DNA from 2 places in the Paenisporosarcina macmurdoensis genome. Region 1 is predicted to be linked to the other one. Evidence: predicted binding sites of a transcription regulator. Region 1 holds the regulator's gene; the other holds the start of a gene.
What was found. The regulator CtsR, encoded in region 1, represses protease genes until heat stress. The targets are predictions, from matches to a motif close to ATGGTCAATAAAGGTCAAACA.
Positions count from the first base shown of each region.

Region 2: the regulator CtsR is predicted to act here: its motif matches at 2,725-2,745, upstream of clpP (ATP-dependent Clp endopeptidase proteolytic subunit ClpP).

Region 1 covers NZ_JBHSRI010000006.1:31,731-44,162, reverse strand. The annotation lists gene radA (DNA repair protein RadA) at 1-12, opposite strand, end outside; gene ACFPYN_RS06085 (ATP-dependent Clp protease ATP-binding subunit) at 73-2,511, opposite strand; gene ACFPYN_RS06080 (protein arginine kinase) at 2,501-3,601, opposite strand; gene ACFPYN_RS06075 (UvrB/UvrC motif-containing protein) at 3,598-4,137, opposite strand; gene ACFPYN_RS06070 (CtsR family transcriptional regulator) at 4,151-4,621, opposite strand; gene ACFPYN_RS06065 (YjiH family protein) at 5,234-6,553, opposite strand; gene ACFPYN_RS06060 (agmatinase family protein) at 6,556-7,515, opposite strand; gene hutI (imidazolonepropionase) at 7,516-8,769, opposite strand; gene hutU (urocanate hydratase) at 8,766-10,439, opposite strand; gene ACFPYN_RS06045 (PadR family transcriptional regulator) at 10,704-11,027, shown strand; gene ACFPYN_RS06040 (DUF4097 family beta strand repeat-containing protein) at 11,020-12,066, shown strand; gene ACFPYN_RS06035 (hypothetical protein) at 12,358-12,432, opposite strand, start outside.
Region 2 covers NZ_JBHSRI010000009.1:129,050-141,481, reverse strand. The annotation lists gene ACFPYN_RS08310 (TPM domain-containing protein) at 575-1,360, opposite strand; gene ACFPYN_RS08305 (LemA family protein) at 1,360-1,938, opposite strand; gene clpP (ATP-dependent Clp endopeptidase proteolytic subunit ClpP) at 2,041-2,637, opposite strand; tRNA gene ACFPYN_RS08295 (tRNA-Arg) at 2,808-2,879, shown strand; gene ACFPYN_RS08290 (HPr family phosphocarrier protein) at 2,932-3,189, opposite strand; gene whiA (DNA-binding protein WhiA) at 3,262-4,218, opposite strand; gene ACFPYN_RS08280 (gluconeogenesis factor YvcK family protein) at 4,245-5,237, opposite strand; gene rapZ (RNase adapter RapZ) at 5,242-6,126, opposite strand; gene ACFPYN_RS08270 (NUDIX hydrolase) at 6,129-6,602, opposite strand; gene trxB (thioredoxin-disulfide reductase) at 7,180-8,130, opposite strand; gene ACFPYN_RS08260 (tetratricopeptide repeat protein) at 8,204-9,706, opposite strand; gene hisIE (bifunctional phosphoribosyl-AMP cyclohydrolase/phosphoribosyl-ATP diphosphatase HisIE) at 9,803-10,438, opposite strand; gene hisF (imidazole glycerol phosphate synthase subunit HisF) at 10,435-11,193, opposite strand; gene hisA (1-(5-phosphoribosyl)-5-[(5-phosphoribosylamino)methylideneamino]imidazole-4-carboxamide isomerase) at 11,187-11,930, opposite strand; gene hisH (imidazole glycerol phosphate synthase subunit HisH) at 11,927-12,432, opposite strand, start outside.

The sequences.
Region 1 (12,432 bases):
ACGTTTAGCCATAATTCCTCCTATGTAGAAAAAGAGCATTCCGAACAGTCTCGCCGGAATGCTCCAATTGTTTTATTTAGCGACTAATGCTTCTGAACGAATCACGAATTCATCGTTTTCTACATCAAACACAATATTGTATCCTGTTAAAACAGTACCTTTTAACAGCTCTTCAGACAAGCGATCTTCAATATGTTTTTGAAGTGCACGACGGAGCGGACGTGCGCCGTACTCTGGGTCGTAGCCTTCTTTAGCAATTTTTTCTTGTGCTGCTTCGGTTAACTCTAGCTCGATTTCTTGTTCTTTCAAACGTTTTGTTAATGTAGCAGTCATCAATGTAACGATTTCTTTTAAATGTTCTTTTTCTAATGAATGGAACACGATCATTTCATCCACACGGTTTAAGAACTCAGGACGGAATGCTTTTTTAAGTTCTTCGAGCATTCTGCCTTTCATATCTTTGTATTTTTGTTCGCCGTCTTGCAAGTTGAAGCCGACATATTTATTTTTCTTAAGCGCCTCTGCCCCAACGTTTGAAGTCATGATAACAACCGTGTTGCGGAAGTCTACTGTGCGTCCTTTTGAATCAGTTAAGCGGCCGTCTTCTAATACTTGCAATAAGATATTGAAAACATCTGGATGTGCTTTTTCTATTTCGTCTAACAGAATAACAGAGTACGGCTTGCGACGAACTTTTTCTGTCAATTGACCGCCTTCTTCATGCCCTACGTAACCTGGAGGAGAACCAACTAAACGTGAAGTTGAGTGTCTTTCCATGTACTCAGACATATCCACACGAATCATCGCATCTTCATCACCGAACATACTTTCAGCTAATGCACGAGCAAGTTCTGTTTTACCAACACCCGTTGGTCCTAAGAAAATGAATGAACCAATTGGACGTTTTGGATCTTTCAATCCTGCACGAGCTCTACGTACTGCACGAGAAATTGCTGTAACAGCTTCCGCTTGCCCGATAACACGTTTATGCAATGTATCTTCTAACTTCAACAATTTTTGAGATTCAGTTTGTGCAAGTTTAGAAACTGGAATTCCTGTCCACATAGATACAACAGCTGCGATATCTTCTACTGTTACTTCAGATTCCGCTTTGCCTTGTTCTTCTTTCCATGTCTTCTTCGTGCTATCCAGCTCTTCTTTCAGCTTTTGTTCTGTATCGCGGAACGATGCTGCTTTTTCAAACTCTTGACTTTGAACTGCCGCGTTTTTCTCCGAACGAATCGCTTCTAAACGTAATTCTAATTCTTTTAAATTCGGTGGAGTTGTATATGAACGCAAACGAACTTTTGAACCCGCTTCGTCAATTAAGTCAATCGCTTTATCAGGTAAGAAACGATCAGAAATGTAGCGATCAGACATTTTAGCTGCTGCAATAATCGCTTCATCTGTAATTTTCACACGGTGATGCGCTTCATAGCGATCACGAAGACCTTTAATAATCAGAATAGATTCTTCAACAGATGGCTCATCTACTTGAATCGGTTGGAAACGTCGTTCTAACGCAGCATCTTTTTCGATGTATTTGCGGTACTCATCGATTGTAGTTGCCCCAATACATTGTAGTTCTCCACGAGCAAGAGATGGTTTTAAGATATTAGATGCATCAATTGCACCTTCAGCTCCACCAGCTCCAATTAAGGTATGAAGTTCATCGATGAAAAGAATAACATTGCCTGCTTGGCGAATTTCATCCATTACTTTTTTCAAGCGATCTTCAAACTCACCACGGTATTTAGTTCCCGCTACCACGGTACCCATATCTAATGTCATAACGCGTTTGTCGCGTAAAATTTCTGGCACTTCATTTTGAACAATTTGTTGCGCTAATCCTTCAGCAATTGCCGTTTTACCAACACCTGGTTCTCCAATAAGAACAGGATTGTTTTTAGTACGGCGAGATAACACTTCAATAACACGTGTGATTTCTTTGCTACGGCCAATGACCGGATCCAAGCTACCTTCACGGGCGATTTGTGTTAAATCACGAGCTAAGCTATCAAGCGTTGGTGTGCTAGCTGCAGGATTTGAGCTGCCGTTTGCTTGAACGTGATCATTGCTTCCTAGAAGTTGCAATACTTGTTGACGAGCTTTGTTTAAGCTAACGCCCGAGTTATTAAGGACACGAGCAGCTACGCCTTCACCTTCGCGAATTAAAGCCAATAATAAATGCTCAGTTCCGATATATGAATGGCCCAGTTTGCGTGATTCGTCTACAGACAACTCGATCACTTTTTTAGCGCGTGGTGTGTAATGCACGATAGGACCCACGTCACCAGTTCCCATTCCCACTAATTCTTCAATTCCGTCTTCAATCACTTGAGGACTCACTTCAATTGCTTCCATTGCTTTTGCAGCAATTCCGCCGCCTTCGCGAATTAAACCTAATAATATATGTTCAGTTCCAATGGACTCGTGTTTCATACGAATCGCTTCTTCCTGAGCCAATTGGAGTACTTTTTGTGCGCGTTGTGTAAATCGATTAAACATCATGAGTTTCCTCTCCTTCGTTGTCTAAATTAGTATCTACTTGCAATCGTTCCCTAAACAACTTTGCTCGAAACACATCACGTTCTTCCGGTTTCAGAGACGTACCTGCATACTTTTGCAAAAAACCTGGTTGCATAAAAATCATGCATTCATTCAAAATTGAAACATCGACACCTTTAATCAATCCTAAATCAATACCAAGACGAACGTTTGATAAACAGCGGCCCGCTTCTTCTGTTGATAAAAGTCGTGCATACGTTAAAACACCTAACGAACGGTACAAACGATCTTCTAACACATTCGGTCTCGTATGTAAGAGAGCCGTTCTTGATTCACGTTCTTTTTGAATAATTTGTTCCGTAATACTTTGCAAATCAGATAAAATATCTTCTTCTGACTTTCCAAGTGTGGTTTGATTTGAGACTTGGTACACATTAGCAAGTGCTTCACTACCTTCTCCATAAATGCCGCGGACGACCATCCCGAGACGTGTAATGGCAGTGACAATTCGATTCATTTGATTAGTCATCGTGAGTGCTGGTAAATGCATCATCACCGATGCCCGCAGGCCAGTTCCCGTATTAGTCGGACAACTCGTTAAATAGCCAAACTGCTCATCAAATGCATACGGTAATTCTTTTTCAAGAACGTCATCAATATGGTTTGCTTGTCGCCATGCTTCGTGCAATTGTAAACCAGGGAAAATACATTGTATGCGAATGTGATCTTCTTCATTGACCATTACGCTAACTGCTTCGTCGTCTGATAATAAAACGGAACCCGCAATTTCTGAATTAGCCAATTTTGGACTAATTAAATGCTTCTCCACCAAAACTTGTCGGTTAAGCGCAGAAAGCTCTTTTATATCTATATACGAAAAGGTCGATTCAAGTTCCGATTCTGCATCAAGTAATACAGCAGAAACTTCTTGATCTACTTGTAATGCCTCATTTTCACTAAAAGAAAGCGGAAAACGGTAGCCGGTTAAATTTCGAGCTAGCCGGATTCGTGTACTCATTACAATGTCTGCGTGCTCACCCTCGCCAGCCATCCAACTTGTTACGGAGTTCTCTAGAAAACGTTCAATATTCATTTGCGGTTTTCACCTCCGCTTTGTAGCTGCTCCTCTAAAGCGCGAGCTTCATCACGAAGACGTGCTGCCTCTTCGAAATTTTCAATCTCTATCGCCGTTCGCATCTCTGTACGAATCGACTCAATTTGTTTTTTCAATTGTAGGGTTTGACCAAATGATCCTGGCGCTTTCCCAATATGCTTTACGTTGCCATTATGCAATTTCTTAAAAACTTCTGGCAGTTGCCCATGAAAACTTTCGTAACATTCGGCACAGCCAAACTTCCCTTGGTTTAAAAACTGTTGAAACGTCCATCCACAATAACTACATGTGTTTAGTTCTGGTTGCGGTTTCTCTTGCGGTTGCTTGGTTTCTGTAGAGCCGAACCAATTGGATAATAACTGATGAAGCGAAAGGGCATCCTGCTGAAAATCTAAATGGTAAGGATGGAACTCTTGTGCACATACATCACAATAATGACGCTGCACCTGTGCTCCATTGTGCACTTGCGTTACCGTTACTTTTGCCGGTCGCTGCTTGCAATTTTCACAAATCATAATCGCTCTCGCCTCACTTTAACTGTTCATACTTGAGTGTTAAGAGCATCGCTTGTAGTATGCGCGAACGCAGTTCATCACGATGCGGCAATGGGGTGTTAAGCGTTGTGCGATCAAGCGCAGCGAGCATCATCTTCGCCTCACGCTTCGTCAACACGTCCTCATCGATTAAACGGAACACAATATCTTCCATCATCGTTTGAGAAGCTCCACGCTCTAAACTCACTAGGATTACTTCAATTAAATCCGCCTTCGTGTGAGACCGTACGCGAACAATACGTATATAGCCACCGCCCCCCCGTTTACTTTCAACGAGATAACCACGATCTGCTGTAAAGCGCGTATTAATCACATAATTTATCTGCGAGGGCACACACTGAAATTGTTCAGCAATCTCACTGCGCTTTATCTCAACATGCCCTTTATCATCTAATTCGATAACTTTCTTTAAATACCCTTCAATAATATCTGATATATTCCGCATGCAATCACCTCCTAATAGATTAGATCTGAGTGCGAGTCAGGGGAAATAGTATAGCAACTACTAACAGAAGCCTGACTTTGACTATCTTTGACTTTATTATATAAGGGGGATAGGAAGTGTGCAAATAATGTGATTTGAAGGAGCATATTCAACTATATGAGAGCCAATTAAAGATTGAGGAATGTCTATTGATTACTCTATGAGGGTCTGAATGGTTTTGTTTTCGCTGCGCTGCTATTTGAAATAAGATACTTGATTCACGGCAAGTAGACTTGGCTAACGAGGCGACTATTTTCGATTGTGAAAAATTTATCGCTCATTTCGAGGAGTTTATTGCTCATCTTGGGACATTTATCGCTCATTTCGAAGCATTTATCGCTCATACACATCCCATATGCTAGTTAACTTGTTGAAACACCTTCCCCCACAGAAATGAGCCATGTAGCGATTAGCGCAATGGCTCCCATCTAAGGGCTTTTGAATGGTTTTGATTTCGCTGCGCTGCTGTTTGAAAGGAGAAGTGATCGTGAAGCATTTCAATAAGTAACCTTGACTATCTGTCTGTATAAAAATGAAACCTAAAACAGCCACCCTATAGGATGGCTGTTTCTATTAAAATAATAAATAGGCAATTGGCGTGACAATTAGTAGAGTTAAAATGACACGTTGAACCCATATAACGATTAACTTCGGAATAGAAATTGGAATTTCTGTTGCCACGATACATGGCACAAGTGCTGAGAAAAAGATGATAGATGAAACAGAAACTACCGCTACAACAAATTTCACAACCATCCCAGATTCTACGACCAGCAAGGCTGGCAAGAACATTTCTGCGATACCAATTGCACTTGCTTTTGCCACAAGCATTGGTTCAGGTAATTGTAATAAAGCGGTGAATGGGTAGAATATATAGCCAACCCAATCAAAAATTGGTGTAAATGTAGCCAACACAATTCCAAGTAAACCAATCGATAGAATAGAAGGCAAAATAGCCATCGCCATCAGCAAACCATCACGAACATTTACCCATATATTCACACCTAAGCTTGGTGCGTTCGCAACTGTCTCCTTCGCTTCACGCCATGCTGTAGCTAAGCGCCCACCTTCTGGTTTTGCTTCTGGTTGCGGTGTTGAACCTTTATAGTAATCGTCTTTCATACTACCAAGTGGCCAAATCCTAACAGTGATAGCGGTCACAGCAAAGGTAACTAGTAATGTTACCCAGAAAAAAGTATTCCATATTTCCATTAACCCCAGTGTTTTTGCAACAATGACCATAAACGTTGCTGAAACGGTAGAGAAGCCAGTTGCGATAATCGCTGCTTCACGCGCCGTGTATTTCCCTTCTTTATAAACCCTATTCGTAATTAACAAACCAAGTGAATAAGAACCTACAAAAGAAGCTACAGCGTCAATTGCCGAACGACCAGGTGTTCTCCAAACAGGTCGCATAATTGGTTGCATAAGAACACCAATAAACTCAAGCAGTCCATAGCTCACGAGTAATGCAAGGAAAACCGCGCCGATAGGTACTAGCAAACCAACAGATATTACGAGTTTACCAAATAAGAATGGACCCATGTCTGGACGGAATAACCATGCAGGACCAAATTCGAAAACAATCATGATTCCAACGAATAACCCCACTACTTTAAATAGTGAGAACACCACGTCCACTGTCGACTTTTTCCATGTTCCTGAAACAAATGGATACACTGCGCCTGCAAAAATAATGATGAGTGCATAATACGGCAATACTCCTGCGGCGTTCGATTGAATCCACGTAACGATGTGATCAAGCATAATCGAATTTTTCTCACCAATTGTTACGGGAACAAAAAACATAAAGGCACCAATAAAACTGTAGACGAAAAACTTCCACATCCCCGAACTTGAACGTATGCTCGAACTCTCTCCCACTTGTTGCATAGTTATTTCCTCCTTTGTGCTAATACTCTCCCTGTGATGAACTCTAGCCATGCGTACACACCGATTTTCACCGTGGCGTTTGTTGCGGCGTCTCGCGATGGATCTAAGCAAACGAAATCGATGTGACGAACAGCGTGATGTTGACCAATTCGCACTAAACTCATGAACAGTTCTTCCGCGGTCATGCCCCCTGGTGTGGATGCCGGAACGCCTGGTGCTACTGCGATATCGAGCACGTCCATATCGATGGTCACATAAACGCGGTCTACTCGTTTCACTAATTCTTCTACCTGTTGTTCGACGCAGTGAGCCACCCCTAGCTCACGCGCTTTACGCAAAGTTACCATGCGAATACCGTGTTCTTTCGCATAAGCGACTAATGGTGCTGAATTGAAATACCCGTGCAGACCAATATTAACAACGTCTTCTCCGCGAACAATTCCTCCGTCAATCAGTTGACGAATCGGTGTGCCGTTCGCCGGTCCTAATTCAGCTGGGTCGCGTACATCTAAATGTGTGTCGAGTTGCAAAATGCCGATTCGCTCGTCCGGAAATGCACGTTTGACCCCTCTTACTGCACAAGCGGTAACCGAATGATCCCCACCGATTAAACATGTCGTAGCATCGTTATATGTGCTCACCAGTTCTCGAGTCGTTTCTTCAATTCGTTCATGCGACAACAATATATCTGTTGTGTGCATGACCACATCTCCAGCATCACGCACTGCATACGATGATAAATCCAAGTCCTCATCAAAATTATATGTAGAGAACCCCTTCCACATTTTACGAAATTCCATGGGATATAACGAAGCACCTGAAACGCTGATCGATGAACGTGAAAGAGGCGCTCCGTAAAGCACCATATCCACAGAACCTTCACTTAGCGGCTTTACCCACTGATGTACGAAATCTCCAGAAGCATCGCGCCATGACCATTCTGGTGGTTGTAAATTGTTCATTTAACCCACCACCTGAACGCCTTTTTTCCACACACTGCCGACATGATTCACTCCGAATAAATATTGTAATTCTTGATAATTGGAAACTTTCCACATGACAACATCTGCTTGCTTCCCTACTTCAAGCGATCCAACTTTCGCTTCCATACCTATTGCACACGCTGCATTCATAGTTGCGGCAACTAGCGCTTCCGCAGGTGTTAAACGCATCGAAATACACGCCAAATTCATCACAAGCGGCATCGAAGTTGTTGGTGAAGACCCTGGATTACAGTCAGTCGAAATTGCTACAGCAACTCCCGCATCAATCATGGCTCTACCTTTGGCTGCATCTTCACGTAAGTACAAAGCTGTCGCAGGCAATAAACAAGCGATGACACCCGCTTCCGCCATTAAACGCATACCCTCGTCAGATGCTTTCAATAAATGCTCTGCTGAAATCGCTCCAACTTTCGCTGCTAGTTCAGCGCCACCATATGATTCAATTTCATCAGCATGGATTTTAGGAATTAATCCAAGTTTCTTACCTGCTTCTAAAATGCGTTCGGATTGCTCTGGTGTGAATACGCCGACTTCACAAAATACATCATTAAAAACAGCGAGTCCTTCTTCCGCTACTTTCGGCAACATGTCATTGACCAATAAATCGATGTATTGTTCTTCACGGCCTTTGTATTCTTGAGGAACCGCATGCCCCCCCATAAACGTTGGAACTAAATCGATTGGATGACTTTCATTCAATCGCTTCATGGCACGAAGTTGCTTCAATTCTGTTTCTAAATCTAAGCCGTAGCCACTTTTCCCTTCAACCGTTGTGACACCATGTGCTAAAAACGAGTCAAGGCGACGCGTTGTTTGCGCCACCAATTCGTCTTCTGTTGCTTCACGAGTCATACGTGTCGTTGCGTGAATACCGCCACCTGCGTTCATAATTTCCATATAAGTCGAACCTTCAAGACGCATTTCAAATTCTCGTTCGCGGCTACCGCCATAAGCTACGTGCGTATGGGGGTCAACTAGACCCGGCGTCACTAATCGACCTGAAGCATCTATCACATCCACTTCATGAGAGCGCTCGCCATACAACGCTTCAAGTTGTGAAGTTGAGCCGATTGCAAGTATTTCTCCGTTTTCCATCAATACACTGCCGTCTTCAATGATGCTGAGTTCAGACATGCCTTCTTTGCGGCGCGGTCCGTTTTCACCGGCTAAGGTAACTAATTGTGCGGCATTCTTTATCCATACAGGTGTCATTTTCCAGACCCCTCTAACATTGGGATATTCACGCCTTTTTCGCGAGCTGTTTCAATAGCTAAATCGTACCCTGCGTCAACGTGGCGAACGATTCCCATACCTGGATCAGAAGTTAAGACACGTTCAATGCGTGCTTCCGCTTCTTTCGTACCATCAGCTAAAATAACCATTCCCGCGTGAATAGAGTAACCCATTCCTACGCCCCCACCGTGGTGAAGAGAAACCCATGTTGCTCCACCAACTGCATTAATCATGGCATTTAAAATTGGCCAATCTGCAACTGCATCCGAACCGTCTTTCATCGCTTCTGTTTCACGGTTAGGTGAAGCCACTGAGCCTGAATCTAAGTGGTCACGACCGATGACGATTGGCGCACTTAACTCGCCACTTGCGACCATATCGTTAATGATTTTCCCGAAACGCGCACGTTCGCCATACCCTAACCAACAAATACGTGACGGTAGACCTTGGAATTGAATTTTATCTTGCGCCATTTTGATCCAGTTACATAAATGCGTGTTGTAACTGAACTCGCGTAAAATCACTTCGTCCGTTTTGCGAATATCTTCTGGGTCACCAGACAGTGCTACCCAACGGAATGGTCCTTTACCTTCGCAGAATTGAGGGCGAATGTACGCTGGTACAAATCCTGGGAAATCGAAGGCACGTTCAAAGCCTTCATCTTTAGCCACTTGGCGAATGTTGTTACCGTAATCAAATGTAACCGCGCCTTTGTCCATCATCTCAACCATTGCAGATACATGTTTTGCCATAGATGCTTTTGATAACTTGACATATTCAACCGGATTTTCTTTACGTAGTTTCGCTGCGTCTTGTAAAGACATCCCCGATGGAATATAGCCATTTAACGGATCATGTGCTGAAGTTTGGTCCGTTAAGACGTCTGGAATAAATCCACGAGCAATCATTTCTGGTAAGACATCAGATGCATTGCCAATAAGACCGATTGATAACGCTTTGCCAGCAGCTTTTGCTTCTTCAGCCAAGCGAATCGCTTCATCCAATGAATCCGTTTTAACATCTGTGTAACGCGTTTCAATACGTCGGTCAATGCGTGTTTCATCTACTTCTATACCGATACACACTCCGCCAACCATCGTTACGGCTAAAGGCTGAGCCCCACCCATACCACCAAGTCCAGCTGTTAACGTAATTGTTCCTTTTAATGACTCTCCGAAATGTTGTTTCGCAAGTTCTGAAAATGTTTCATATGTTCCTTGGACAATTCCTTGTGAACCAATGTAAATCCAGCTTCCTGCTGTCATTTGGCCGTACATCATCAAGCCTTTTTTATCTAACTCGTGGAACGTTTCCCAGTTTGCATAAGCAGGAACAATATTTGAATTGGCAATCAACACGCGTGGTGCATCTAAATGTGTTTTGAAAATCGCCACTGGTTTCCCAGATTGAACAAGCAATGTCTCATCATTTTCTAACTCTTTTAAAGAACGCACAATTGCATCAAAGCTTTCCCAGTTACGTGCTGCTTTGCCGATTCCACCATACACTACTAAATCCTCAGGACGTTCTGCCACATCTGGATCTAAATTATTCATAAGCATGCGTAGTGCCGCCTCTTGCTGCCACCCTTTTGTATGTAACTCTGTACCTCTATATCGGAATACGCGACCTTCTGTGTTTGACTTCATAATTAGTCATCCCCCTTTATCAATAATTTCATTGTATCTTGAAAGTTCAGATAATTTATTATAATTTAATGACTTTTTTATAAAAAATAACTATTAATATAGTTTATTATCCAGAATTTACGATTCATTGCGAATTAATCAACTAAATTTCAATTTTCATTATTGAAATTACTTTTCCACAGTACCTTGCATAGAATAATACTGCATGATATAGTGTTATCAAAGGTACTGTTCATTAACTAGTAGTGAAGGGAGGACGGAAAGATGAATATTCAATTTAAAAAAGGCGTTCTAAATCTGTGTGTGCTTGTTTTATTAGATAAGCAAGATCGATACGGTTATGAGCTTGTACAAAAGATATCGGATCAAATTTCGATTTCTGAGGGATCTGTCTATCCATTATTAAGACGTTTGACAAAGGAAGGTTACTTCACGACGTATTTACAAGAGTCCACGGAGGGTCCACCTCGTAAATACTATAGGCTGACGGATTTAGGAAGAACGTATTTACATGAGCAATTAAAAGAATGGAATAGCTTTACCTACGGAGTAAATACATTAATTGAGGAGAGTGTAAAAAATGACTGAACAACAATTTCTAAATGAACTTGAAATGGCATTAACTCGACTTCCAGCTGATGAAAGAAACGATATTCTTCAAGATATTAAAGAATATTTTACGAATGGACGTGAGGACGGGAAATCAGATAGCGAAATTGCTGGCTCTCTTGGCTCACCGAAAGAAATTGCAGATGAACTCCTTACTAATTATGTTCCTGAGAAATCACATACAGAAGATAAAAAGTTGATTATAATTACGGATACCGCCTTTACAAAAGTAGAGATGAATATCAATCATGGTTCTTTACATGTTTATCCTTCAGAAACAGATACGACAACGATAGAGCTTGTAAACGCTCCTGAGAAACTAGTATTAACTGCAGATGTCATCGGTGATACTTTATCGATTCGATTAAAAGGGCCAAAATTTAATTTCTTCAGCTTTCTTTCATTCGGCAAAGATGTAAGAGTAAATGTCGCTCTGCCTATAAAAACATATACAGCTCTTTCGATGAAAACAGATAACGGCAGCATTTCGGGGGAGAAAATTCTTGGGAAAACCATGACAGTATCTTCCGACAACGGCAGCATAAAACTAAAAGAAATCGCCGCTTCTACTCTCGATGTCCAAACCGATAATGGTCGTATTGACATCGATAAAGTTCAAGTCGACATACTATCTTCCAACACGGACAATGGCCGAATCGAATTACGTAATATCGATGCCGATCAAGTTCATGCAGAAACAGACAACGGACGCATCGTAATGGAATATATAAACGGAAAAATTGTCGGGAAAACAGACAATGGCAGAATCACACTTCTAACAACGCATATCGACTGTATGATTGATTTGGAAACGGACAATGGCAGCATTTTGATTGAAACGGAAAGTGACCCAACTGATGTAACCATTCGTGCAAAAGTGGATCATGGAAAAATTGATATTTTTGGAGAGAATAATTCCCGCACGACTTTCGGCAATGGAACCAACACGATTCAGCTGTCTTCAGACAACGGGAAAATCACTGTTGGCAAGAAAAGCGCAAGTGTGTTTAGTTCATAATAAACTTAGCTGTTGATCTGGATGCAAAAAGCCCCTATTGAGGTAACGGGTTCTCTTTTGAAGTACAAACATCGAATTAAGAGTGCTATTAGCATTCAAATTCTTATTAAGATTCGTAAGCTGTTTGGACAGTAAATTAGCACGCAAAAAAGGCTTGGAGACATATGTCTCCAAGCCTTTTACTTATATGATCTTGTTGAACTAAAGCCCCTGTTAGCCATCCATGCAGCCAAAACTAGCGCTACACCACAGAGTATGAAAATGAGGAACATAATTAATTTTCATGGGAGTTTAATAAGGAATTTTATTATTTCTATACTTATCAACCAAATTTAGAAGTATTGAAATCACAATAATTGAAGCCAC
Region 2 (12,432 bases), on a different contig from region 1:
CCAGAGTGAAATATGAAGATAAATAAATCTTCTGTTTCTAATGTGCGATTTATAACATTTAATTTACCCCTACTTAAGAAAAACCGGGCAAAGTGCGCCCGGTTCTTTTAAGAAGAGTAACCATAGTAGCCTGTTGATTTCCGCTACGGTGGACGCTTTTCGCGGGCATGACTTCAGTCTCCTCGTCACTGTAAAAACATGTGCTCCTGCGGTTACTCGTCGCAAAGATATTGGACGAATGACAGTTCGTCCAATATCTTTCCAGCGGGATAAGCGGGACAGGTGAGACCCCGCAGATCGCGAAGCGACCGAGGAGGCTCACCGCCCGCCCCGCGGAAAGCGTCCGCTTGAAACGGAAATCCACACTATTAATGAATCAATATTTTGTCCATGAAACACTTGATTTATGGAACTAAAATTATAGACTTTCTCTTTTAAAAGGGGATTGGCTCACTTTTACAACGAGTTCAATTTCTTTTAGTATCCATGCGACCTGTGCAAATATGCGATAAACAGCAGTGTCGTATAACACAGAAAAACGAGTGGCATATTAAAGCCACTCGTTGAAATATTACTAAAAACCACGACCTGCACCGCCTCCGCCAGAAGAACCGCCGCCGCCTCCACGGAAACCACCGCCGCCGCCTCCGCCAAAACCGCCGCCAAATGATCCTGGACCTATCATAGGAAATCCTCCACGACGACCTCGAGAGCCTGGTCCCATTCCGCCACCACCACGGTTTTTAAAAACCATGAAAAGCACGAATATAATGATAATAATGGTGGTAATAGAAAAAGAACTACCACCCTCATCCTCACTGCTTTTAGCAGACTGGATAGGATTTACTGCTTCACCATTCCATTCATATTCTTTAGCGATTTCTTGATAAAAGACTTTCATCGTATTTAATATAGCTAAATCGGCTTGATCATTTTTCATATAAGGTACAGTAAACTCGTCTAGGATTCGACCCACTTTCCCATCAGGCAAAGCACCTTCTAAACCATAGCCGACTTCTACCCACATCTCACGTGAATCCATATCGATGACAAGCAAGACGCCATTGTTTTTCTCAGCATCTCCTAGCTTATATTCACGAAATGCTTGGTTTGCAAAGCTTTGAATATCGGCACCGTCTAGTGAATTAACTGTTAAAACAGCGATTTGAGCACCTGTAGCATCATCTAAACGAGCAGCCAATTGATTAATCTCAGCTTTCTGTTCATCATTTAGCAAACCGGCAAAATCTTGCGTATAAATATCACCAACTGGTTGGGGTATTGTTGCCGCCTGAATCATTGGCGCAAGCGTCAACAGAAAAAGAAGCGCCGTTCCTACGAAAAGCGCAGCTTTTTTCATCACTCGCCATCTCCTCCGAAATCGACTTTTGGTGCATCTTGTGCGGCTGCATCTGCTTTAAAGTATTCTTTCTCATCAAAACCGAAAATTCCTGCAAGCATAGCCCCTGGGAATCGTTTTACTTTTCGATTAAAATCAGCAACTTCATTATTGTAATCTTGTCGTGCCACTGATAAGCGATTTTCTGTTCCCGCTAATTCGTCCATCAATTGGCGGAAGTTTGCATCTGACTTTAGTTCAGGATAATTTTCTACAACCACTAATAATCGACTTAATGCACCTGATAGTTCATCATTTGCTTGTGCTTGATCTTGAGGAGAACCTGCTCCAGCTAAACGAGCTCTAGCTTCCGTTACGCTATCAATCACATCTTTTTCTTGTTTCGCAAAGCCTTTAACTGATTCCACTAAATTTGGAATCAAATCTAGCCGACGTTGCAATTGATTTTCAACTTGAGCATAGGCTTGATCTACATTTTCTTCACCGTTTACAAACCCGTTATAACTAGGAATTAACATAAGTGCTAACACGACGACAATACCCACTACAATAAGAATGGGAACTAAACCCTTTTTCATTTTCTTCACCTCTAAATTAGTATAGTCATTATCTACCTTATTTAGAGATTATTAAAACATAAAAAAAACGACAGTGACTTCAACAGTCACTATCGCCTTATTTTATGCTTTTTTTAAATCGCTACGAGAAATAATATGATCAACTAAACCATATTCTTTCGCACGTTCAGCTGTCATGAAATTATCACGATCTGTGTCTTTTGCAATAACTTCAACTGATTGGCCAGTACGCTCAGCCAAGATAGTGTTCAACTTATCACGTAAAAATAAAATGCGTTTAGCAGCGATTTCAATTTCAGTCGCTTGCCCTTGTGCACCACCAAGTGGTTGATGAATCATCACTTCAGCGTTTGGTAATGCATAACGTTTCCCTTTTGTTCCAGCAGCTAATAAGAAAGCTCCCATTGATGCAGCCATACCGATACAGATTGTTTGAACATCTGGTCGAATAAATTGCATCGTATCAAAAATCGCCATACCCGCTGTGATACTTCCGCCTGGGCTATTAATGTAAATTGAAATGTCTTTTTCTGGATCATCTGCTTCAAGGAAAAGTAATTGCGCCACTATGGAGTTTGCAACATTGTCATCAATGCCACTTCCTAGCATAATTACACGGTCTTTAAGTAAACGTGAGTAAATGTCATAAGCACGTTCTCCACGGCTTGTTTGTTCAATAACTGTAGGAATTAAATTCATCGAAATTGCCTCCTTCAAACATAAGTTAATTTTCTTACATCCTGAGTTTCATAAGTTGTTCTCAGTTGTTACTTTATCATATACAAGTTGGTCAAGGAAGGTCAAATATTATGCACGAAAAAGTAAAGTTGTATTGTTCCTCTACTATTTGTATAATAGAAAAGTCGCTTGCCCTCGTGGTGTAATGGATAACACGTGAGCCTCCGAAGCTTTAGATGTGAGTTCGATTCTCGCCGAGGGCGTCATAATAATTCAAATAAAAAACCTTCGACAACTGTCGGAGGTTTTTTCTACTTATTCTTCGTTTCCAACCATTGCAATTAATCCAGAAACGGCTTGTTCCTCATCTGAACCATCTGCGCTGATAATAACTGAAGATCCTTTGCTAATAGCTAAGCTCATGATGCCCATAATACTTTTTGCATTAACTTTTTTAGTTTCTTTTTGTAAATATACATCTGCTTGATAGCGATTCGCTTCCTGTACAAAAAGAGCAGCTTGTCTAGCTTGTAATCCTGATTTCAATCCTACTTGTACTTGTTTTTCCACCATTCGTTCATGCCCCCTAAGCTCTTTCCGATATTGTATTGTTTTTATGTTAGCGGAAAAATCGCATTCCCACAACTATCTATTTACTTTATCAAAAGCTACTCCACCACGAAGACCATCTGCAATTTCATCAAGTTTGCGTAAACGATGATTAATACCTGATTTACTGATAGTTCCAGCAGACACCATCTCACCCAGTTCTTTTAATGTTACATCTTGATACTCCACACGCAAACGAGCAATTTCTCTAAGTTTTTCTGGAAGTTGATCGATACCCATCGTTTTATCAATATATCGAATATTCTCCACTTGGCGTACGGCTGCTCCGATGGTTTTGTTTAAATTCGCAGTTTCACAGTTCACCAGGCGGTTTACGCTATTTCTCATATCGCGGATGATTCGCACGTCTTCAAACTTTAATAATGCTTGGTGTGCACCCGTGATACTAAAGAAGTCTGAAATTTTCTCGGCTTCTTTTAAATACGTGACAAACCCTTTTTTACGCTCAATAGTTTTAGCATTTAATCCAAATCCATTCATTAACTCAACTAGTGCTTCACTATGATCATTATATAATGAATATATTTCTAGATGATAGGCAGAAGTTTCAGGATTATTAACAGAACCTCCAGCTAAAAATGCACCACGTAAATAGGCACGCTTACAACAATTTTTATTAACCAACTCAGCTGAAATCGTATGATTAATTTGAAAATCTTCGGAAATTATTTTTAAATCTTCCAGCAAGGCTTTTGAACCATCACGTACTCGACAAATATAAACATTATTTTTCTTTAAACGCATCTTTTTTCGTACCAATAATTCTATTCGATACGGATATAAAGATTTCATTAATGTATATAGTCGTCTTGCAATGGCCGCATTTTCCGTTTGAACATCTAAGCTTAAACTCCGATTGGCAAATGAAAGCGCACCATTCATGCGAATGAGTGCTGATAACTCTGCTTTCGCGCAACAAGGTATTATGTCAGCTTGCGTCATTTCTTTTTTTGTTTCAGATGCAAATGACATAGAAGTGTCCCCCTTTCAAACGAAAGCTAGATAGATGAATTCTTAATAGCACTTTCCCTATCTTCCGCGTATTGAACAAGCCATTCCGCAACTTTAGTTGCATCATGTCGTATGGCTCCATCCTGGATAGTCGCAATATCTTTTTTGACCACTGTTATTCCTAATTGAGTTAAGCGCGATTCGTCATAACTTACAGGCTTAGACTGTTCTTGTTCATACACTTTTTGAACCTCCAACGGAACTTCATCGGTATTCAACAAAATGGTTTGTATAAAAGGTGCTCCCATATGTAGCACGAGTGCGCGAACATGATCGGCCGCAGAGTAATTATGTGTTTCACCAGCTTGTGTCATTAAGTTACAAATATATATATTATGAGCTTTTGATTCAAGAATCGCTTGTTGAATGCCTTGCACTAATAAATTGGGCAAAATACTAGTATATAAACTTCCGGGACCAAATACGAGTAAATCAGCTTTTTGAATTGCTTTTATCGTATCTGGAAGAGGTTCCACATCATCAGGTGTTAAAAACACACGATGAATACGTTGATTATATGTAGGGATTTTAGATTCTCCCGTAACAATTGTGCCATCATCGAGTTCTGCATGAAGTGTAATGGTTTGATTTGCTGCTGGTAATACGGTGCCATGAACATTTAGCACACGGCTCATTTCACGAATTGCATGTGAAAAGTCACCTGTAATATCTGTCAAGGCAGTTAACATTAAGTTACCTAAGGAATGTCCACCTAAGTCGACCGATTCGCTGAACCGATACTGGAACATTTCTTCAACTAGAGGCTCTACATCTGATAATGCAGCCATTACTTTTCGAATATCACCCGGAGGCGGTATATCGTAATCATCTCGAAGTCTGCCTGAGCTTCCTCCATCATCTGCAACGGTAACAATTGCAGTAATGTCGACAGGAAATTTTTTTAATCCTCGAAGTAACGTAGATAAACCCGTTCCCCCGCCGATTATTACGATTCTTTTCCGGCGTTTGGAACGTGCCATTCCATCAACCCTTTCTATGTTTAATATCGCGATGTGTAATTACGGTTTGATATTCTTTTTGGAATAATTTTGCGAAGTACTCCGTCAGTGTTACGGAGCGATGTTGACCACCAGTGCAACCAAATGCGATTACAAGTTGGCGTTTGCCTTCTCGTTGATATTGGGGAATCATATAAATTAGTAAATCTGACAGTTTTTCAATCAACACTTGGGTTTCAGGCCATTTTAATACATAGTCTGATACCTCAGAATCTAATCCAGTTTTCGGTCTTAATTCTTCTATATAATAAGGATTTTGTAAAAATCGTACATCAAATACGAGGTCAGCATCAATCGGCATCCCATGTTTATAACCAAATGACATGATATTTAAAGTAAATGTATAGCTACCTTTTGAAGAAAATTCATCTTGAATTTTTTCGCGAAGCTCTTTTGGTTTTAAAGTAGACGTGTTGTAAATGAATTGAGCTCTACCTTTCAACTCGGAAAGTAACAATCTCTCACGTGCGATACCCTCTAACGGCAACCCAGCAGGTGCAAGTGGGTGTGAACGACGTGTTTCTTTGTAGCGTCTTACCAAAGTTTCATCGTCTGCTTCTAAAAAGAGGATTTTTGGCGCCACTGCATTTTCTTTCGCCATGTCATCTAACGCGCCGATTAACGAATCAAATAAGTCTCCACCGCGCATATCCATAACTGCTGCAATGCGGTTCATATCTTTCCCGGATTCTCTCATTAATTTTAAAAACGTCATTAACAAGGCTGGTGGCAAGTTATCGATACAGAAAAACCCGAGATCCTCGAAACTTTGAATGGCTACTGTTTTACCTGCGCCAGACATGCCGGTAATGATGACAAATTCCGAATCTTGAGTTCGTTGCAATTCCATTATTATTTCTCTCCCTCGTTTGACACTTGTATATCTTCTTTAATTAATTCAAATTCCGTGGTGTAAACAAATGTCCCATACTGAACGCCTTTTCCAGAAACAGCAAATTGCAAATTCGTACGATCTCCTTCTGCCATTGGCAAATGAGCTAAGTCTTCCACCGGATGCCATTCAAGGATTCCTTCGTTTGTTAGCTCAAACGGAATTCCTTCTAAATCATACGCAATAAATGTAAATAACATCCATTCGCTTTCAACTTTTTCTTCGTCGCGTATGACCATCGTGTATACGCCTTTTAAATGAGGATTCACAGGTACTGTATTAGTTTCCTCTTGAAACTCTCTAATTGCCGCAGTATAAATGGACTCGCCTGCTTCCATCTTCCCACCTGGTGCGACATACCAATCTCTACGTGGTTTCTTCAACAAAAGAACTTGCTGATTCTTTAAAATAATTAAGTTTGCTATACGCTGCACATTCGACACTCCACATCCAAATAAACTCACTCATTCTATTATACAACTTTGATGGAAGTCATACCAAAAAGAATGCAATTAGATTCGGGAAATGTCCTTGTTGAGCCCGATTACATAAAATATGGCACAGCAAACGGTGCGCCTTTAGGCGTGGTGAAAACAATTGATGTCGTTCTTTGGTGCGGATAATTTTCACTCCGTTAGGACGCATCTTCTACTGTATAAAGAGATGGTCTTGTGACAGCGTCACTCGACCACCTCTTTATTTTTCCAGATCATCCTGCTGCGAGTGTGGAGTGACGAAAGCATCCAAGCCGTAAGACGATCTGCAGAAGTAGGGTGCTTTCCAAAGCTCTCCGGAAACGCGCTTATAGCTAAACATAGCTACTCGATGCTCCAAAGTACAACTTAAAAAAACTTATACTTGCTAAAATCTAAAAAAAGAGGCTGCTCATCGATTTTCATCGACGAACAGCCTATCAAAATGTTGCTATAAAAAGGGGGTCAATTTACTTTCTTAAATATACACCTTTATTGTTGCAAACGTATTACAGACGGATTAAAGAATGATTAAAAATTAAACTTTTGCACTTAATTTCTCATGTAATTCTTCAATATAGTGTTGTGCAGTTTGTGCAGCAATACTACCATCTCCTGTAGCAGTTACAATTTGACGCAACGATTTTTCACGAACATCTCCTGCAGCATAGATACCAGGAATATTTGTTTCCATTTTTTCGTTAGTTACAATATAGCCATTTTCATTTAAGATACCTAAATTCACAAACGGTTTTGTTAATGGAAGCATTCCGATATATATAAATACACCATCCGCTTTAAAATCAAGTTCTGAATCATCAACAGTCGAAGCTAATGTAACGCCCCCTACTTTACCATTGGAGTCGTTAATTTCTTTCACTGTATGATTCCAAATGAAATCGATTTTTTCATTTGCAAATGCACGGTCTTGAAGGATCTTTTGAGCACGTAATTCTTCACGACGGTGAACAATCGTTACTTTACTTGCAAAACGAGTTAAATACACGCCTTCTTCAACAGCTGAGTCTCCGCCACCAACTACAACTAATTCTTTATTTCTGAAGAATGCACCATCACAGACTGCACAATAACTTACTCCGCGCCCACCAAGCTCGGTTTCGCCTGGGATGCCCATTTTTTTATATTCTGCACCAGTGGTTACAATAATAGTGCGTGCTTTATATTCTTTTCCACCAGATTTTATTGTTTTAAAAGCTTCACCATCGATAATTTCTTGTACATCTCCGTATGCATATTCTGCACCGAATTTTTTCGCGTGGTCAAACATTTTAGTCGAAAGTTCTGGTCCTAAAATATGTTCAAATCCAGGATAATTTTCAACTTCTTCAGTATTCGCCATTTGCCCACCTGGAATTCCTCGCTCGATCATTAACGTTGATAAGTTTCCACGTGATGTATATACAGCTGCTGTCATACCTGCAGGACCTGCACCGATAATAACAACATCATAAATTTTTTCTTCAGTCATTTTAAAAAACCTCCTATAACCAATGTTCTCTATCAAATGTATAAGATTCATGTTACTCATTCAACTTTTTTGCTTACGAATCGGAATATGGTAAAAATTGAATAAGTTCATTTATATACTTCGTTAAAGTTGGTGTTGTGATTTCATAGTTTTCTGCCAACGATTTCTTCGTAATTCCTTGAGAACGCGATGATTGGTACATATAATCCGCAGCTGCTGCTAAGGCATTCGGGTTTTTAAATACATACCCTTTATCAATTGCTCGTTCAATTAAAACAAACCACATTTGAAATAAAGATGATCCCTCTATAGTGACGGGTCGGTTTTTCGAATACAATAATTCAGTTGCATCCACTGCTCGCATAAATGAAATCTCAGCTGAGTGAATGGCTTTAAATTCATGTCCTAAAGAAAAGGCAAGTAACCACTTCTCCATTGTAGAATAGGTTTCAACATTTACCCATTCAGGATGAGCTAAGATTTCTTGTTTATGAGCCGTTTTACCAAGTAAAAACAATCCAAACATACGCTCACTTCGATAAGCGTTTTCAAGTTTCTCTACGATAAAGTCACGGTTATGTTCCATGCCCTCGAGAGTTTCACCTTCTACTTGACCAGCCCAAGGTTCAAGTCCTTGTTTTTCAGGATCAATTTTAATTAATTGTTTCCAAGCATAACGTGCGTCTTTTTCATGACCAGAAAAATAGGCAGAATGTGATAACCAGAAATAAAATCCTGGGTCGCCTTCATATCCTCGTTTTTGTAGAGAACGCAACCATTTAAACGCATCGTCGTAACGACCTACTAAAGCAAATGTTGCACCTAATTTATAGCGATGTTCTAACATATACGGTTGAATCTTACTCAACAAATTTAACAAGTAATCAAGCTCTTGCTCATTTTTTTCATAATAATGAACCACTGCTAAGTTACATAAAGCATGTAAATTACCTGTGTTCTCTTCTAACACTTTGTGTAGTAAAGCTTTTGATTGATCGACTTCCCCAATATAAAAATAAGCAAGGGCTAAGTTATTAAAGGCCGACCAGAAGTCAGGATTATCTTCAATTAATTTTTCTAACACTTCGATGGCTTGTTCAAAATTACCTTGTTCCATCATACGTCTAGCTTTTTCTTGAATAATTAAGATTTCGCTTCCGAAATGATCATCTTCAAATAAAGGCCAATCATCTTGCTCGGAAAAATCAATGATTTCCATTGCTTCTTCTGCGTAAACCCCACTCAAATCCAATTCCACATACTTTTTCGCAAATTTGCGGGCATCCGAAAGAAACCCTAGATGTGCATTGACTTCTGCTAAGAAAAAGATGATTTCTGTTTCATTCGGGTCAAGGCTATGTGCACTTTGCAATAACTCGAGTGCATGGTCGTATTTTTCAACTTCCATTTCCACGATTGCATATTGCATTAAAATAAGCGGATCATCAGGACTCAATTCCGCTGCACGTCTTAAATATTTATGCGCTTTGTCAAATTGCTCTCTATTCAGAGCATGTAGCGCTTTTTGATAATAATATTCGCCTGTTGGTATAAACGAGACGATATTTTCTTTCATTAGTTGTTTTTGTTTTTTTCCAATTAATGCCTCCGAAAAAGTAAAAAGGAACACATTAGGTTCCTTTTCAGTATCTCACTATTATATCACACAGACTTATGATTTACTCTCATGTCGTTTTTGTAAAACTTCTAACACATCGTATAAATCCACTTTTTGTTCTTGTAGCAGCACTAATAAATGATATAACAAATCGGCAGCTTCCCATTGTAATTCTTCTGCATCACGATTCTTTGCAGCAATGACAACTTCAGTTGCTTCTTCGCCAATTTTCTTACCGATTTTATCTACGCCTTTTTCAAATAAGTACGTAGTATAAGCACCTTCAGGCATTGATTTCTCGCGATCTTGAATAACTTGAACTAAGTTAGCTAAGATTCCAAAGCTCCCAACCGCTTGAACAGGAGCAACGATTTCTTTATGGAAACAGCTTACTTCACCAGTGTGACATGCTGGTCCTTTAGGCAGTACTTCAACCACTAGAGAGTCTTCATCACAATCTGCTCTTATCGCAACGACTTGTTGCGTATTTCCACTGGTCGCACCTTTATTCCATAATTCTTGTCTAGAACGGCTAAAAAACCATGTTTGATTTGTCTCAATTGTTTTTTCAAGTGACTCTAAATTCATATACGCAACCGTAAGGACTTCTTTTGTTTGTGCGTTTTGTACAACGACTGGTATCAGTCCACGCTCATCAAATTTTATGGATTCTAATGGGAATTTATTCATCTGACTGACACTCCTTTCTCTCTCAAAACACTCTTCACTTCTTTTACACTTGTTTCTTTATAATGAAATATGGAAGCCGCGAGGGCAGCATCTACATCCGTTTGAGTAAAAACATCATAAAAATGTTGTGCATTTCCTGCTCCACCGCTAGCAATAACAGGTACATTGACAGCGTCTCGAACTGCTTTCGTTAAAGCTATATCAAATCCACTTTTTTCACCATCTTGATTCATAGAAGTAAGCAGGATTTCTCCAGCACCTAAACGAGTGGCTTCTTGCGCCCATTTAACAGCCGTCCATTGTGTTACACGACGACCGCCATGAGTATAAACCATCCATGTGTCATCTACTTCTGACCATTTGGCGTCAATTGCTACAACGATACATTGTGAACCAAAAAATGCTGCACCTTCTGCAATTAACTCCGGGCGCTCTATTGCTGATGTATTTACCGAAACTTTATCGGCCCCTGCACGCAACATATTTTTCATATCTTCAATAGTTCTTATTCCGCCACCCACTGTAAATGGAATGGCTAGTTCAGCTGCGGATTGACGTACCACATCGACCATCGTTTCTTTGCCTTCATGAGAAGCAGAAATATCTAAAAAGACTAACTCATCTGCTCCTTGTTCATCATAAAACTTTGCAAGTTCTACTGGATCTCCAGCATCACGTAGCGATACAAATTGAACACCTTTAACAACACGACCTTCTTTTACATCTAAACAAGGAATGATTCGTTTCGTTAACATGAAGTCACCTCACGTAAAGCTTGTGGTAAGGTAAATCGATTTTCATAAAGCGCTTTGCCAATAATAACTCCACCAATCATTGAACGAGTTGCTGCCTTTGCCACTTGGTTCACATCTGCTAGCGAACTAATACCACCAGACACAATCACTTCTGCACCGGTAGCTTCAGCGAGTAATTCATTCGCCAAAATATTGGGTCCTGTTAATGTCCCATCTGTTGCAATATCTGTGAAAATAAATACTTTGGCACCATGTTTTGAAAAATATTGTCCTACTTCAATTGCAGACTTGGTTGACGTCTCCAGCCAACCGTGTGTTGCGACCATTCCATCTTTCGCATCAAGTCCTATGACAATTCGTTCCGCACCAAATTTCTGAATGAAAGACACGGCTAACTCTGGTTGCTGAATTGCTAAGCTCCCTATAATGACACGTGTTACCCCATTATCGAGATAATGTTTCACATCTTCTTCAGTCCGAATCCCGCCACCTATTTGAACATTCACACCTAACTCTGTCGCAGCTCGAATGACATCCTTATCGTGAATACGTTTGCCATCTTTCGCTCCATCTAAATCAACCATATGTATCCACTTTGCCCCTTGCTCTGCAAAGGATTTGGCCATTTCAAAAGGAGAGTCTGCATAGACAGTTTCTAGATTGTAATCACCTTTAAATAAGCGAACACACTTACCTCCACGCATATCAATAGCTGGATATATGTCAATCGAAGTCATGGTTGATCTCTCCTCCCTTTCACTTGCTTCACCCATTTAGCCAACAAGTATTTACCGAACGGTCCTGATTTTTCCGGATGAAACTGCATGCCGGTGAAATTATCTTTTTGAACAAGACCAGGTACGAATTGACCAGCATATGTACTGCTTGCTACTACTTCATGTTGTCGTGTATTTTGAGCTAAATAGGAATGTACGAAGTAAACATGTGTAGAATCTTCTTTATCCAGACCATCTAGCCATTCAGGTTGATGTGTAAAAGACAGAGGGTTCCAGCCCATATGAGGAATTCGCACTCGATTTTGTTGGGAGTCAAGTTCATCAAATTTTTGAATATTACCCGTGAAAATACCTAAGCCTTTTGTTAAGCCATTTTCTTTACTATCTTCATATAATAGTTGCATACCTAAACAAATACCGAGTAGTGGTTTATTGGTTGTGGCAAGTTGCTTAATATAATCATCCAAACATAGCTCACTTAATCGACGCATGGCATCGGGGA